One region of the Flaviflexus salsibiostraticola genome, then DNA from elsewhere that is predicted to be linked to it. Evidence: riboswitches for the same ligand, from Rfam matches in the RefSeq annotation. Region 1 holds a riboswitch; the other holds the start of a gene.

Evidence for each region. Region 1 has a riboswitch for FMN ahead of EJO69_RS02405 (ABC transporter permease). Riboswitches for the same ligand answer to the same signal wherever they lie in the genome.
Region 2: linked by a shared signal. The riboswitch ahead of ribD (bifunctional diaminohydroxyphosphoribosylaminopyrimidine deaminase/5-amino-6-(5-phosphoribosylamino)uracil reductase RibD) and the one ahead of EJO69_RS02405 (ABC transporter permease) in region 1 are both predicted to bind FMN.

The regions. Positions count from the first base shown of each region.
Region 1 covers NZ_CP034438.1:510,084-517,836, reverse strand. Annotated here, with positions in the region: gene aes (acetyl esterase) at 1-208, opposite strand, end outside; gene EJO69_RS02430 (MFS transporter) at 201-1,505, opposite strand; gene EJO69_RS02425 (PH domain-containing protein) at 2,287-2,712, opposite strand; gene hisG (ATP phosphoribosyltransferase) at 2,709-3,551, opposite strand; gene EJO69_RS02415 (phosphoribosyl-ATP diphosphatase) at 3,561-3,824, opposite strand; gene EJO69_RS02410 (ABC transporter substrate-binding protein) at 4,078-5,046, opposite strand; gene EJO69_RS02405 (ABC transporter permease) at 5,043-5,792, opposite strand; FMN riboswitch at 5,854-5,972, opposite strand; gene rpe (ribulose-phosphate 3-epimerase) at 5,990-6,652, opposite strand; gene EJO69_RS02395 (transcription antitermination factor NusB) at 6,666-7,753, opposite strand, start outside.
Region 2 covers NZ_CP034438.1:1,872,733-1,880,485, forward strand. Annotated here, with positions in the region: gene EJO69_RS08650 (P1 family peptidase) at 1-591, opposite strand, end outside; gene hrpB (ATP-dependent helicase HrpB) at 590-3,010, shown strand; gene EJO69_RS08660 (hypothetical protein) at 3,007-4,005, shown strand; FMN riboswitch at 4,267-4,396, shown strand; gene ribD (bifunctional diaminohydroxyphosphoribosylaminopyrimidine deaminase/5-amino-6-(5-phosphoribosylamino)uracil reductase RibD) at 4,486-5,538, shown strand; gene EJO69_RS08670 (riboflavin synthase) at 5,523-6,125, shown strand; gene ribA (GTP cyclohydrolase II) at 6,122-7,342, shown strand; gene ribH (6,7-dimethyl-8-ribityllumazine synthase) at 7,344-7,753, shown strand, end outside.

The DNA of each region.
Region 1 (7,753 bases):
CGTGCTCGGTGGGGATGACGCCATCGACGGTGGCGGCCATGACCGGCCCGCCCTCGTTCCAGTAGGCGCGCTCCCTGCGGTAGCCCTCCCTCATCTCCGCCACGCTCTGGTCGGTGGAGTAGACGTCGGCTGCGAGTTCGTTCTGCTTCGCCACCGCCTCGCCTGTCTCTGCCGTCCAGCGCGAGGGGACATCGATCTTGTTAACCACGGGTCGGCTCCACCTCGACTGCCGTTTCGGCGAGCGCTGCCTCAGCCGCTGCCGGCGGAATCGTGCCCTGGGCTGCGATCTCGGCCTCGATGACCGCGTCGGCCGTGCGGGCGTTCGTCCTGCGGACGTAAAGGATGAGGGCGATGGCGCAGACCATGGCGAGCACCGCGACGCCGGCGAGGATGCCGAAGATCTGCGGGTACGCGTCGTTGCCCTTCTCGTCGATCATTGCGCCGAACCACTTCGAGGAGAACGTGTCGGGCAGGAAGCCGACGACCGAGAGGAGGCCGGTCGCTGTACCGAAGATGGTGAGCGGAACCTTGCCCTCGGTGAGCTGCGAGGAGACGATGCCGAACACGCCGTTTGCGATGAAGCCGAGCAGGACGATGATGAGGGCCGCGATGATGGTCGCCGCCTGGTTCGACGGGAGGAAGGTGAGGACGACGATCGAGATCGCGGTGACGAGTGAGCCTGCCGCGATGATCTTCGACGGGGAGTTGACGGCCTTCGCCATGAAGCCGAACGCGGGGCCGGACAGGAGGGTGACGCCGTAGGTGCGGATGACCGAGACGAACGTGGCGATGCCGACGCTCGCGCCGAGGACCGACGTGAGGTAGGGGGTCGTGTAGGAGACGCCCGTGTAGTAGAAGTACACGCAGAACATCGTGGCCGCGGCGATCCAGACGACAGGAGACTTGAGCGCGTCGCGCAGCTCCGACAGGGAGAAGCCGTTCTCCTTCGTGTTCGCGATCTCGCCCTCGAACTTCGGGATGAAGAGGAAGGAGAGGACGCCAAGGACGAGGATGATGCCGGCGAGGATCCAGATGAGCGAGCGGACGGCCATGTCCATGTTCGTCGCCATCCACGAGATGATGGCGAGCTGGACGACACCCATGATGAGGCCGGCGGCGCCGTAGACGCCGTAGGAGAGGCCGATGTTGCGCGAGTAATCCTCCTCTTCGGAGATGAGGCGGACGAGCTTGAAGCGGATGCCCCACCAGATGAGGATCGTTGTCACGCCCATGCCGACGAAGATGAGGTGCAGCATGACCATCGACGGAAGCAGGCCGTACATGAAGGTGAGGACCGCGGTCGAGCTGAAGCCGACCCAGGCCAGGGTGCGCATGCGGATCTTGTCGGCGATGATGCCGGACGGGAGGTAGCAGATCGTCGCCGTGATCGCGTAGGCGGTGATGAGCGAACCGATCTGCTCATTGCTGGCGTTGAGCGCCTCCATGAGCGGGTCATAGATGACATTCTTGAGGTAGGCAGGTGCATAAATAATCGAACTACCCATTGATACGAGAATAAGCAGGAAAATCCGATGACCCTTGGTCAAATCGTTCGCCCGCACCTCCTCACGAAGATTGATCATTGGTGTTGCCTTTCAGAAAAGGGAGCGCCGCCAGCGGCCGCAGTGAAGACTGTGTGGAAATTGATCGTGCCGTCCGGCGAGAGTTCGCCCCTGCACATCAGTCATCATGGGCCCCAGGTTTGCCGAGGTCGTGGGACCAAGGTGGGCTTTCTGCGGACGCTTCCAGTCCGAATAGGCGGGCGCTCGATCGGCGTGAGGGCGCCCATCCACCAGGCCCCCGCCTGGCGCGGCGAGCCCAGCATGCTCGGTGATCTGCTCCGATAGTCCCGAGCCTATGCCGTGCCAGAGCGCAACAGGTGGTGGACGGGTTCCGTCCGAAATGCGCAGGTTATGACGCACGCCTCATGGCGCGGAGCGTTAATAGTGTCGTCATAGTTATGCGATGACGTCTCTGCGTGCGAATCAACACGGGAATGCATGGACACGCCTTCGCCATGCTCTGGCAGCAAGAACGATACGAGAATGGTCAACTCGGCAGGAGCGAAGGACGTGACCGGCGCATCGCACGCATCATTGGGTGCTGGGCAGGACGGGCCTCGCTGCGGAGCACGCAGGGGTGTGTCCGTGCGGAGGTGCGTGGGTGCCGGTGGGTCCACCGCTGAGCCCTGAATACCAGCTGGACAGAATGTGATCGATGAGGGCGGCGAGACGGACTGGCTGGCCGCAATGGTGCGAGGTTCCGCCGGTCAGTCGAACACGTCGACTACCTCGACTGCATGCGATCGATAAGGGTCGCGAGGCGCACTGCCTCCCGGCGGGCATACTCACCATCGGCGCTCTGGATCGCCATAACGTTGATGACGTGGCCCTCGGAGGTATCGACCCGGACCCAGGGTCCCTCGCCGAAGTCGACCCCGACGATCTCGGCCCAGTCGAGGGTGTGGGAGTAGATGAGGTTCTTGATGTAGATCCCCTCCTCACGGACTTCGACGCGGACCTGGACCTGGATCCAGAGCAGCCAGAGGAAGAACGCGAGGAGGAGAAGGGTTCCGATGTAGTCGATGGTCCCCCAGGCATACATGCCGAAGCTCGGCGAGACTGAGAAGAGGACTGCCGTGGCGGCAATGAGGAGGATGGCGAGACCGTAGCACACGTATCTCGCCATCCGGGGTCGAAAGGTATCGGTCACAGCCTGCAGGCGAGAATCGGGGTGACGAGGATGGCACGCGCGCCGGCGTCGTACAGCGAGTCCATCACCTTGTTCCTGTCATCCTTCTTCACCATCGCGCGGACCGCGTACCACTCCCCATCGTGCAGCGGGGACACGGTCGGCGACTGGAGTCCGGGGGTCACCTTGACCGCCTCGTCGAGGTGGCTCCGGTGGATGTCGTAGTCGATGAGGACGTAGCCGCGGGCGACGAGGACGCCCTGGATGCGGCGGTCGAGAATGTTGAGTCCTTCGGGCTCCTCGCCGGTGCGGCGGATGAGGACGGCCTCGGAGAGCATGAGCGGCTCGCCGAACACGGTGAGGCCCGCTGCCCGCAGGGTCGAGCCGGTCTCGACGACGTCGGCGATCGCGTCGGCAACCCCGAGCTGGACGGAGGATTCGACCGCGCCATCGAGGTGGACGACAGTGGCGTCGATGCCCTTCTCCCCGAGGTGCTTCCTGACGACCTGGTCGTAGGACGTGGCGATCCTCTTGCCCGCCAGCTCGTCGATCGTCGACATGGAGCCGCCCGGTGCCGCGAAGCGGAACGTCGATCGTGCGAATCCGAGGGCGCGATGCTCGATCGCCTCGGCACCCGAGTCGATGAGGAGGTCGCGGCCGGTGATGCCGACGTCGACCGTGCCCGCACCGACGTAGACGGCGACGTCCCTCGGGCGAATGAAGAAGAACTCGACGCCGTTCGCCTCGTCGAGCAGGACGAGCTCCTTCGGGTCGCGGCGCTGGCGGTAGCCGGCCTCAGCGAGAAGCGTCGATGCAGGTTCGGACAGTGAGCCCTTATTGGGGACAGCGATTCTCAGCACGGAAAGTCCTTAGAGGTAGCGGTAGACGTCGTCCAGGGTCAGATCCCTGGCGATGAGCATGACCTGGAGGTGGTAGAGGAGTTGAGATGCTTCGAGGGCGACCTGCTCGTCCGACTCGTACTCGGCCGCGATCCAGACCTCGCCCGCCTCCTCAAGGAGCTTCTTCCCGATCGTATGGATCCCGGCATCGAGCTCCTTGACGGTGCCCGACCCCTCGGGGCGCTCCTGGGCCTTCTGGCTGAGTTCAGCGAACAGTTCTTCGAAGTTCTTCACGCGCCCAGTCTATGCGCATCGGCCGCAGTCCTCACCCCGCGCCCAGGAAGAGAGCCGAATCGCGCATCACCAGCCCCACTCCCCTACATGCCCCGCCGTGCCGCCCTCTTCTCAGCGAGCATCACCTGTCGCCAGACCACGCCGTCGCGGGTCCGTCATGGTCCCTGTCCTTGCGGTTGTCGAGGAGGTCAGGATCGGGGGCAGACAAGGAGGGGTCCCGCACATGATGTGCGGGACCCCTCTCAGCAGGCTCTCATCGTGCGTCGACGATCTGCGTCGTCATCGCCTCATCCGCGGGAACCTCGGTCGAGATGATGCCGGCGGAGTGCATGAACTCGCTCATCGCTGCCCACCGCTCGGTGTCCTGGATGCCGACCGTGCCATCGCCCTGGTAGAGGGGCAGGGTCGCGGTGAAGGTCAGCTCAGCGGCGGCACGCGCCTCGGGGTCGCTCATGCCGGGCACGTACTTCGTCACGATGTCGAGGGTCTCCTCGGGGTTCTCGGCGGCGAAATCGATCGCCTTCTCGACGCCGTCGAGGATCCCGACGTAGGCGTCGGAGAGCTCGTCGAACGAGTCACCCCTCGCGGTGAGGCCGGGGCCGATGAGGGGCAGGTTCGGTGCGAGGTCGATAGTGCGCACGTCGAAGCCCTGCGACTCCATCGCCACAGCGTCGTTGTTGACGAAGCCGATGACGGCGTCGACGTCCCCGCGGGTCAGAGCCGCCATCTGCGTGAAGCCGATGCTCTGGACGTCGACATCCTCAAGGTCGTACTGATCCAGCATGGCGAGCAGACCGAACCAATTCGCGCCATACTCCCCCGGGAGCCCGACGCTGCGGCCCTCGAGGTCGGCCGGGCTCATGATGTCGGAGTCCTCGGGGACGATGAGGGTGACGGGGTACTCCTGGTAGAGGGTGGCGAAGTTGACGGCGTCGATCCCCTCGGCCCTCGCGTACATAACCTCGTCCCCACCGGCGAAGAGGACATCCTCTTCACCCGTGGTGAGTGCCGTGAAGAGTGGCTCCTGCGCGCCGTGATGGCGGAGGGTGACGTCGACACCGGCATCCTCGAAGAAGCCCTGGTCGTCGGCCACGTAGAACGGGAAGAACTGGACGTCCGGCACGTAGGACATGCCGACGGTCACCGATTCGGCCTCATCCGTGTCGGCGCCGCAGGCACCGAGGAGGGCGACGGCCGTGAGGGCCGCGAGGATTTTTTTCATGAGATTCCCTTTCTGATGTCGAGCACACGCTCGACGTAGGTGAGGAGGAGATAGATTCCAACAGCGAGGACGATGAGGATGGCGATGACGGCGAACAGCTGGGCCACGTTCGCCGTGGAACCCTGCCCCTTCGAGAGGGCCGCACCGAGCCCATCCCCGCCCATGACCATCTCGCCGACGACGGCGCCGGTGATGGAGAGGGTGAAGCCGGTCCTGATGCCGGCGAGAATCGAGGGCAGCGCCAGCGGCATCTCAATCCGCCGAACAAGGTCGAGCCTGCCTGCCCCGTCGAGCCTCGCCGCGTCGATGATGTCCTGATCGAGTTCGCGGATCCCGAGGGCGGTGGAGATGACGACGGGGAAGATGACGATGATCGTGCACAGCACGGTGATCGGCAGGAGGCCGTAGCCGAGCCAGATGACGAGGAGCGGGGCGAGGGCGACGGCCGGGACGGCCTGCGAGGCGGCCAGGTACGGGCCGAGCGTGGCCGCGACGATGCGGGAGCGGGCGATCAGGTAGCCGAGCGGAATCCCGATGAGGGTGGCGGCGATGCAGCCGAAGAGGGCTGCGATGAGAGTCTCACGGGCAGCGAGGATGAGGTAGCCGTCGGTCAGGCCGGCCCAGAGGGTGTCCCACACGCGCATGGGGTGGGGAAGGAAGTATGTCGGGACCGCGCCCGCTTCGGCGACGGACCACCACAGGGCCAGCACCAGCAGCCCGAATACGATCGGTGCGAAGTGTCGCAACTGTCCTCCGCGCACTTCGGGGACAGCGGGCACGCGTCGCGCACGTTGGGCGCGACAGCCAGGCGTGTTTCTCCCATCCGGACTTTCACCGTCGGTTGGGGAGTTTCACCCCATCAACCGCTTGCGCGGGTCGCGGACTATCACCGCCGGCTCGGACTTTCACCGACCCCGAAACACGCCTCTATCGTAGCATCTCGTCAATGACTGTGACTGCGAGCCAACTCACGCAGCGTATCGACCGCGTTCGCGGCGTCCTCAGCCTTGTACACGGCAGACCCTGCGACGAAGTTGTTCGCGCCGGCCTCGGCCGCCTGGGCGATCGTGTCGGCGCTGACGCCGCCGTCGACCTGGATCCAGGTCTCGAGGCCCTTCTTGTTGATGAGCTCGCGCAGGCGCGCGACCTTCGGCATGACGCTCGCGATGAACGGCTGCCCGCCGAAGCCCGGCTCGACCGTCATGCACAGGACCATGTCGAACTCATCGAGGATGTCGATGTAGTCGTCGATCTGGGTGGCGGGGTTGAGGGCAATACCGGCCCTGGCTCCCATCGCACGAACCTCGCGTGCCAGACGGATTGGGGCCGCGACAGCCTCGGCGTGGAACGTGACCGAGTCCGCACCGGCCTCGACAAAGCCCGGCACCCAGCGGTCCGGGTTGGCGATCATGAGGTGCGCGTCGATCGGGACCGGCGAGTACTTCTTCGCGGCCTCGATGACGGGAATGCCCCACGTGAGGTTCGGAACGAAATGGTTGTCCATGACGTCGACGTGGGCCCAGTCCGCGTTCGAGATCCTGTTGAGCTCGCCGGCAAGGTTGCCGATGTCGGAGTTGAGGATGGAGGGGGAGATCAGAATGCTCATGGTTCCCAGTTTCTCACTTCTTGATGAGGAGAGCGGCGAACATCGCGTCCGTATCATGCTCATCCGGCCACAGCTGGAGATACGGACCGGTGATCGTGTCCAAAGACCCAGGCTTGACGATGCGGCGTGCGATCTCGACCGCATCGAGAACCTCGACCCGGTCCGTGAACCGGTCGACGATCTCCCGCGTCTCCCGCACATCGGGTGAGCACGTCGAGTAGCAGATGAGGCCGCCGGGACGGGCGGACTCGATTGCGGCCTCGAGGAGGCCCACCTGGAGGTCCGTCATCCCCTCCGCATCCTCGTACGTCTTGCGCCAGCGGGCCTCCGGCCGGCGGCGGAGCGACCCGAGGCCCGAACAGGGAACGTCGACGAGGACTCGGTCGAAGCGTCCCGGCTCGCCGATCGAGCGCGCGTCGCCCTCGCGGAGGATGACGGCGTCACCGAAGGGCTCGATGGCGTTCGCCACAAGGTCGAGACGGTGCCCGTGCAGCTCGTTGGCGAAGATCGTGACGGCAGGGTCGGCGAGCGCCGCCATCGTCGCGGTCTTCCCGCCGGGACCCGCACACATGTCGAGCCACTCCGTGTCCCGGCCCTCGAGAGGTGCCTCGATGACGAGGTGGGCGACGAGCTGGGAGCCCTCATCCTGCACACCCGCGCTGTGGTCCCGGATCGACTGCATCCGGCCCGGGTTACCCCGCTCGAGGACAACAGCCTCCTCGAGGAGCGATCCCTCGGTCGGGGTTGCACGGGCGTCCTCGGCGTCGCGGACAACGGTCTCCCGGGAGACGGTGCGCGGTGCGATGGCGACGCGGGCGGGCTCGTTGTTGGCGGCGAGCACATCACCGAGATCATCGACCGTGCGGCCCGAGGCCTCGAGCGACTTCTCATAGACCTCGAGGATCCATTCGGGGTGGGAGGTCTGTGCGGCGAGGACCGCCCGGGGTCCCTGCGGGGCGAGGTCCGTGGCGAGGACCTCATCCCATTCGGCCGAGGTGCGCTCGCTGATGCGATGCATGACGGCATTGACGAAGCCCGAGGCGCCTGAGCCGGCCTCGTTGCGGGCAAGGTTGACCGTCTCATTCATGGCCGCATGGATCG
Region 2 (7,753 bases), 1.2 Mb from region 1:
GCCGGCGATCTTCTCTGCGCCGTCGTAGATGTCGCCGAGGGCATTGACGACCACGGCGGCGGAGACGACGATGGTGCCGCTGCGGACGGCCGCCTGACCGAGCCCGCCCTTCATGACACCTCCGGTGGGGCCGAGGTGCTTGCCGATCGTGGCCCCCGTGCCCGCGCCGACATTCCCGCGGCTGCGGTCGTCTGCCGCCGACTGGACAGCGCGCCGGCCGAGGTCGGGGGAGGGCCGGGCGCCGCCGGTGACTGGAAGGTCGAAGATGACGGCGGCGGGGACGATGGGGACGAGACCGAACCCGGTGTCGAGGCCGCGCCCGGCGCTCTCGAGCTCCGCCATCACCCCATCCGCTGCCGCGAGCCCGAAGGCGGACCCGCCGGTGAGGACGATCGCGGTCACCTGTTGGACGGCTGCCGTGGGATCGAGCAGATCGGTCTCACGCGTGCCCGGAGCCGAGCCCCGCACATCGACACCCGCTGTTCCACCGGTGTCGATGACGGCGACGGTCACTCCGGTGCCGCCCTCGCTCGCGTGTCCGAGCCGCAGCCCGCCCGCATCGGTCAGTGCCCCGTTCTCAAGGATCTCCATGGGCCGACCCTACCGGGTGGGATCCGAGTACGGTGGAGTGATGTTCGAGTTGGATCTGCCGGTCGGTGCAGCCCTACCCGAGTTGGGGCGGGCGATGGAGGATGTCGGTGCGGCTGTGCTGTCCGCACCTCCCGGCTCCGGCAAGACCACCCTCGTTCCGCCCTACCTCGCGTCGATCACCGAGGGTACCATTCTCGTGTCCCAGCCGCGCCGCATGGCGGCGCGGGCGGCCGCACGGCGCCTCGCGGGCCTTCTCGGAGAGAAGGTGGGTGAGAGCGTCGGCTACTCCGTCCGCGGCGACACGAAGAGGTCCCGCGCCACCCGCATCGAATTCGTCACCGCTGGTGTCCTCCTGAGGAGGATCCTGGCCGATCCGGACCTGGATGGCGTCGGAGCGGTCGTGCTCGACGAGGTCCATGAACGGCACCTCGACTCGGATCTCTCGGCGGCGCTTCTCCTCGACATCCGGGATCTGACGGGACTGCGGCTCGTCGCCATGTCCGCAACCCTCGCCGCCGATGTGTGGGCGCGGCTGCTCGACGCCCCCATCGTCGAGGCCCACGCACGGACCTTTCCCGTCGACGTGCTCCACCGGCCGGGACCTGCACCTCTCGGCGTGCGGGGAGTGGAGCGGGACTTCCTCGCCCACGTCGCCGCCGAGGTCCGGTTGGCGGCCGATGAGCAGGAGGGGAGCGTCCTCGTCTTCCTCCCGGGCCGCCGCGAGATCGAGACCGTCGCGGGCATGCTCGACCGTCGCGTCAGGGTTCTCCACGGTTCGGTGCCGGCGCGGGAGCAGGACGAGATCCTGGCCGGCGGCCCACAGCAGCAGATCGTCCTCGCCACCTCGATCGCCGAATCCTCGCTCACCGTCCCGGGCGTCACGCAGGTCGTCGACAGCGGGTTGGCCCGAGAGCCCCGCACCCGCTACCAGTCGGGGATCACCGGCCTCGTCACCGTCTTCGAATCGAAGGCCGGAGCTGCTCAGCGTGCGGGCCGTGCCGGTCGTCTCGGGCCGGGCACGGCCCGGATCCTCATGAGCCAAACAAGCTGGTCGCGGCTTGCCGACTATCCCGAACCGGAGATCCGCACGGCCGACCTCACGGATTTCCTCCTCTCCGCGCTGCGGTGGGGAGATCCCAGCGATCTGCGGCTGCCCGATCCTCCCCCGGAGCCGGCACTCCGCTCCGCGGAGCAGATCCTTCGGCGCTTGGGCGCGATCGACGGCGGGATCACCGAGTTCGGTCGGCGCATCTCCGCCATCCCCGCCCACCCCCGCACGTCCGTAGCCCTGCTGCGGCTCTACGACCGGATCGGCACTCGGCGGGCGGCGGAGATCATCGCCCTCCTCGAGGAGGATCAGCCCGTGCCCGGCGCGGACCTGGCCGCCGCGTGGCGGGACATGGTCCGCCGCCCCACGCCGTCGTGGCGCCAGTCGGTCAGGCGCCTGTCGGGGCTCGTCCCGGACGCTGCCGGATCGCCAGTGACGGCCGATGAGGCGGTCGGCGAGGTCGTGGCCGCCGCCTACCCTGACAGGATTGCCGTGCTCCGGTCGGGCACGTATCTCACAGCTGCCGGGACGGGTGCTGTTCTGCCGCAGGGGTCGCCGCTCACGGGATCGGAGTGGCTGGCGATTGCCGATCTCGCCGATTCGGGGCGGGCGGATGCGATGATCCGCTCCGCCATCCCCATCAGCCGCGACCTCGCCTCGGATATGGGCGGGATCGAGGAGACACTCCACGAGATCGCGGGACGGCGCGTGCGAGCCTGGCGGGTGCGCCGCCTCGGAGCGATCGAACTCAACCGCTGGCCGGCCGACATCGACCCCGACGCGGCCCGCCCCCTCCTCATCCGCTCCCTGCCGGACCTGCTCTCCTGGTCGGACAGCGCTCTCCACCTGCGCCAGCGGCTCGACTTCCTCCACCGCACTCTCGGAGCGCCGTGGCCGGACGTGAGTGACGAGGGGCTGTCCGACCGTGCGGAGGAATGGCTCGGCCCGGAGCTCGACCGATGGAGCAGGGGCGGTGCGATCCAGGCGGATCTGGTCGACTGCCTGCGACGCCTCCTGCCGTGGCCGGAGGCGGTTGACCTTGAGAGACTTGCGCCCGCACGGATTGAATCGCCCGCCGGCGGCACCGCGAAGATCCACTACGACGCCGAGAAGCCGTATTCGGCGATGAAGGTGCAGGAGTGCTTTGGGTGGCAGGACTCGCCCCTGCTCGCCGGGGGAGTCCGGCTCCAGATCCAGCTGCTCTCGCCTGCCGCCCGGCCCCTTGCTGTCACCGACGATCTGGCCTCGTTCTGGCGCGGCGCCTATTCTCAGGTGAGGGCCGAGAACCGGGGCCGCTATCCGAAGCATCCCTGGCCAGAGGACCCGCTGAGCGCGACGCCGACGAGGAAGACGACGAGGAGGGCCACGTGAGCGACTACCGGGCGCTGAAGAGACAGGCTGAGGATGCTGTTCGTGAGATGAGGGACTGGCTCGTGAGGGACGGCCAGGACCCCTCGTCCGTCGAGGTCCTCGGCCGCATCAACGGCCCCGGCGTCACGTTCTTCGCCATGCGGTTCCGCCTTCCAGGTGTCGAGGACTGGCTGCTGGGCGTGGCGGGCGGATACCTGGGCGACACGCTCACGCTGACCGGGCACACGCTGACCGCCTACGAGCCGGTGACCGACAGCTTCGGCGAGGACGCAACCGCCCTCATCACCGCAATGGACAGGGCGCTCACGGCCGGAGCTGTGGCCGAGGGTCGCTCCGTGGCCGATTCACTCACCGCGACACTTCTGCTCCGCCATCCCATCGACGTGGCAGCCCTCCAGCGGACCCTCGACGGCGAGCTGCGGGACGGGACGCTCCACCGCGGCGCCTCGCTGCTCCGCCCCGCTCCGGCGATCGATGACCTCACGCCGATCGCCGAGCGCGCCTACCTGTGGCCGCGGGCAGTCGAGGAGACGTCCCAGCACACCGCGAGCCTCGTCATCGACACGTCCGGGGAGGACACGGCTGCGCGGGCCCGCACCCACACGGAGCTCGTCGCCTCCCTCATCGACGACCACGTCCTCGGCATCCACGCGAACGGCACGGTCTACGAGCCGGGCTTCTATCGGCAGGTGGTTGAGACCACCCCGCCGGGCTCCCCGCCCGTGCTCGCCCTCGTCCACCTGGGTCTCGCCAAGCGTCTCGGCAGGCTCTACGGATTCACCGAGGGACTGGTCGATGTGGGGAAGGATGAATTCCTGCTCACGGGCACGAGCCCGGAGGTGCTTCAGCAGGTGCTGCTCGAGCTCGCCTCGCATGTCCTCGTCACGGGAGTCGTCATCCCCGATGGCACCGACCTCACTCTGTCGACGGGCGCAGTGCTCCACCTCAACCGGCAGGGCACAGGCGAGAAGGCGGTCCTGGCGGGATCGCTGTAGAAGCGGCCCTCGAACGTCCACAGGCCCAGGGCTCGCCCTGCTCGCAGCCAATCAGGCGGCTGGTGTCGAAGCTCCCACTGCCGAGGCTGCGTACTCGAGTCAGACATCACAGCTATCGCCGCATTCAGTGCGTACGAGGGGGACGCCAGCGGTGCTGGCTGAGCGCTTGGCGTTCTTGAGCGCGTCAGGACTGTCAGTTCACCTCCCGCGGACACGATTGCCGCTGGGCTGCGCCTCATGTTAATTTGTGCCTGACAAAGTGTACGTGCACTGGGGGCGGTGAAATTCCGCGCCGGCGGTTATAGTCCGCGACCCGGCCACAGCCAGTGGCCGGTTGATCAGGTGAAAATCCTGAACCGACGGTGAAAGTCCGGATGGGAAGCGCGCGTATCGGACGGCGTTTGCCGTACCGTCGTGCCCCCTCGCCTGCGCGCCTGCCGGAGGGGACAGATGATCGTGACAGCGGCCGAGGATGCGGCCATGACCCGAGCGCTTAGCGTGGCGTCGTCTCCCGACTTTCGACCGGGCCCCAACCCGCGGGTCGGATGTGTCTTGCTCGATCCAGAGGGTGCGACGGTCTCTGAAGGGTGGCACCGAGGAGCAGGGACACCACACGCTGAGGCCGACGCCCTCTCCAAGGCCGGCGCGTCAGCTCGGGGCGCCACTGCCGTCGTCACTCTAGAGCCCTGCGATCACTCGGGCCGGACGGGACCATGCACACGCGCGCTCATCGACGCCGGTGTTTCCCGTGTCGTCTTCGCGCAGTCCGACCCGAACCCGCAGGCCTCAAAGGGCGCGCAGGCTCTTCGCGCGGCGGGCGTCGATGCTGTCGGCGGCCATCGCTCTGCTGAGGCCGCGGAACTGAACCGTGCCTGGTCCTTCGCCGTCACACACGGCCGGCCCTACGTCACATGGAAATATGCCGCCACCCTCGACGGGCGCAGCGCGGCAGTCGATGGCACCTCCGCGTGGATCACCTCTCGCGCAGCCCGTTCAGATACTCATCGCCTGCGGGGCGAATGCGATGTCATCATGGTCGGGACGAACACCGTGGTCGTGGATGACCCTCAGCTCACCGTGCGCGATTCGGATGGTCGCGCCGTCGCGCATCAGCCGCTTCGTGTCATCGTCGGTGAGCGACCCCTCAGCGGCAGCCACCGAATCTTCGACGACGCGGCCGACACCCTTCACCTGCAGACTCGAGATCCCGCAAGGGTGCTGGAAGAACTGCACCGCCTCGAGCGGCGCCACGTCTTTCTCGAGGGCGGACCCACCGTGGCTGCTGCTTTCCTTCGTGCGGGTGTCGTCGATGAGATCGTCGCCTACCTTGCGCCAGCTCTCCTCGGAGCCGGTCGGTTCGCCATCGGCCCGCTCGGCATCGAGTCCATGACCGACATCCTCAGATTCACGATGACCGACGTCACGGTTATCCCTCCCACCATCCCCACGGACGAAGCCAACATTCGAGTGACGATGCGCGGCTCCGTCCAGCAGCACAACGAAGAAGGTCCCTATATATGTTCACCGGAATAGTCGAAGAGCTTGGCTCTGTCATCAGCCTGGACGAGCAGAACGATGCACTGCGCCTCACCGTGCGCGGTGCGCTGGCCACGTCCGATGCGGTCCCCGGTGACTCGATCGCCGTCAACGGCTGCTGCCTCACCGTGACGTCGTGTGACGGTGACGAGTTCACCGCCGATGTCATGAGAGAGACACTCATGAAGACCTCGCTGGGAATCCTCGAGCCCGGGAGCCGGGTGAACCTCGAGCGCGCCGTCACGCCGAGCACGCGCCTCGGCGGGCACATGGTCCAGGGGCACGTGGACGGCACCGGTCAGATCCTTGACCGGCAGCCCAGCGAGCACTGGGAGATCGTGACGATCTCGGTGCCCGACGCCGTGAGTCGCTACATCGTCCGAAAGGGGTCGATCGCGGTCGACGGCGTCAGTCTCACCGTCGTCGACACCGCATCCAACGGTCCGGCGGGAGCATCGTTCACCGTGAGCCTCATCCCCGAGACGCTGGCGAGGACGACGCTCGGGTTCAAGGAGCCAGACGACACCGTCAACCTCGAAGTGGATATCATCGCCAAGTACGTCGAGAAGCTGGTGGCCCGATGAGCGCCGCGACGGTCCTGCGCCTGGATACGGTCGACCACGCGATCCGCAGCATCGCGGTTGGTCACGCCGTCGTCGTCACGGGCGGCGAGAATGAGGGCGGAGATCTCGTCTTCGCGGTCTCTCAGGCCAAGCCGGAGCTCATCGCGTTCGCCCTTAGGCATTCGCGCGGGCAGGTCGACCTCCCGATGCCGGAGGAGACGCTCGACCAGCTGACAGCTGAGCTCTTGTCACGAGACAATCCCGCGAGCACAGATCCCGCACGGTCACGGGGCGCGAGCGTTGAGGCCACCGATCGTGCAAGCGCGGCGATCAGGGCTCTTGCGTACGAGGTGAAACGCGTGTCGGCCGACACCGGCCGACTCCGTCCGATGCGGACTCTCACCGGCGGCGTCCTCGCGCGCCGCCGCTCCGCGGAGGCCTCCGTCGATCTGGCTCGTCTGGCGGGCGCGGCTCCCGTCGGCGCTGTCGTCCGCCTCGTCAACAGCGACGGCACGAGGAAGGACGGCCCTCAGCTGCGTGACTTCGCTGACGAGCATGACCTGCTGGTAGTGTCCATCGACAGTCTTCTCGCCCACCGGCATCTCCGCGAAGAGCTCGTGCGGAAGACAGGGGGGACGAGACTCCCCACCATCTATGGCGACTTCACCGCTCACGGGTACAGAACGAGCGTGGAGGGAGTCGAACATGTCGCTCTTGTCCTCGGTGATCTTCGGGGCGACGACCCCGTGCTGACGAGAATCCATTCCGAATGTCTGACCGGTGACGCCTTCGGCAGCCGCCGCTGTGACTGCGGCCCCCAGCTTCAGCAGGCGCTCGAGAGGATCCACACTCGCGGACGAGGCGTCGTCGTCTACCTGCGCGGCCACGAGGGTCGCGGAATCGGACTGGCCGCGAAACTGCGGGCCTACCAGCTTCAGGACGCAGGGTTGGACACCGTCGATGCCAACCTTGAACAGGGCCTTGCTGCAGATGACCGGCACTATGGCGATGCCGCCCAGATTCTGCGAGATCTCGGCGTGGAGCGCGTCGACCTGCTGACGAACAACCCGGACAAGTCCAGTGCACTCGAGCAATTCGGAATCGGAGTAGCACACCAGGTGCCGTCCGCTGTCAGCCCTAATCCCCACAATCTCGCCTATCTCATCACGAAGCGCGACCGCATGGGCCACACGCTGCCTGGGCTGGACGAGCTGTGCACAACCGCTGGAGGACGCTGACATGAGCACGACCAAGACCCCTGCCCCTACTCCCAACCTCGACACCTCGGGCCTGAGCGCTGCGATTGTTGCGGCTACCTGGCACGCCCGGTTCATGGATGGCCTTATCGCCGGTGCGGAACGGGCGTGCGCTGATGCGGGGATCGAGCCGCTCCTCGTGCGTGTCCCCGGGGCCTTCGAACTCCCCGTCGTCGCCGACCGTCTCGCCCAGACCTACGATGTCGTTGTGGCACTGGGTGTTGTCATCAGGGGTGAAAGCCCGCACTTCGACTACGTGTGCCGAGCTGCGACTGACGGCCTCACACGGGTTGCCCTCGATCGTGCGACACCCGTCGGCTTCGGTCTGCTCACCTGCGACAACGACCAGCAGGCCTTCGATCGCGCCGGACTCGATGGTTCGCGTGAAGACAG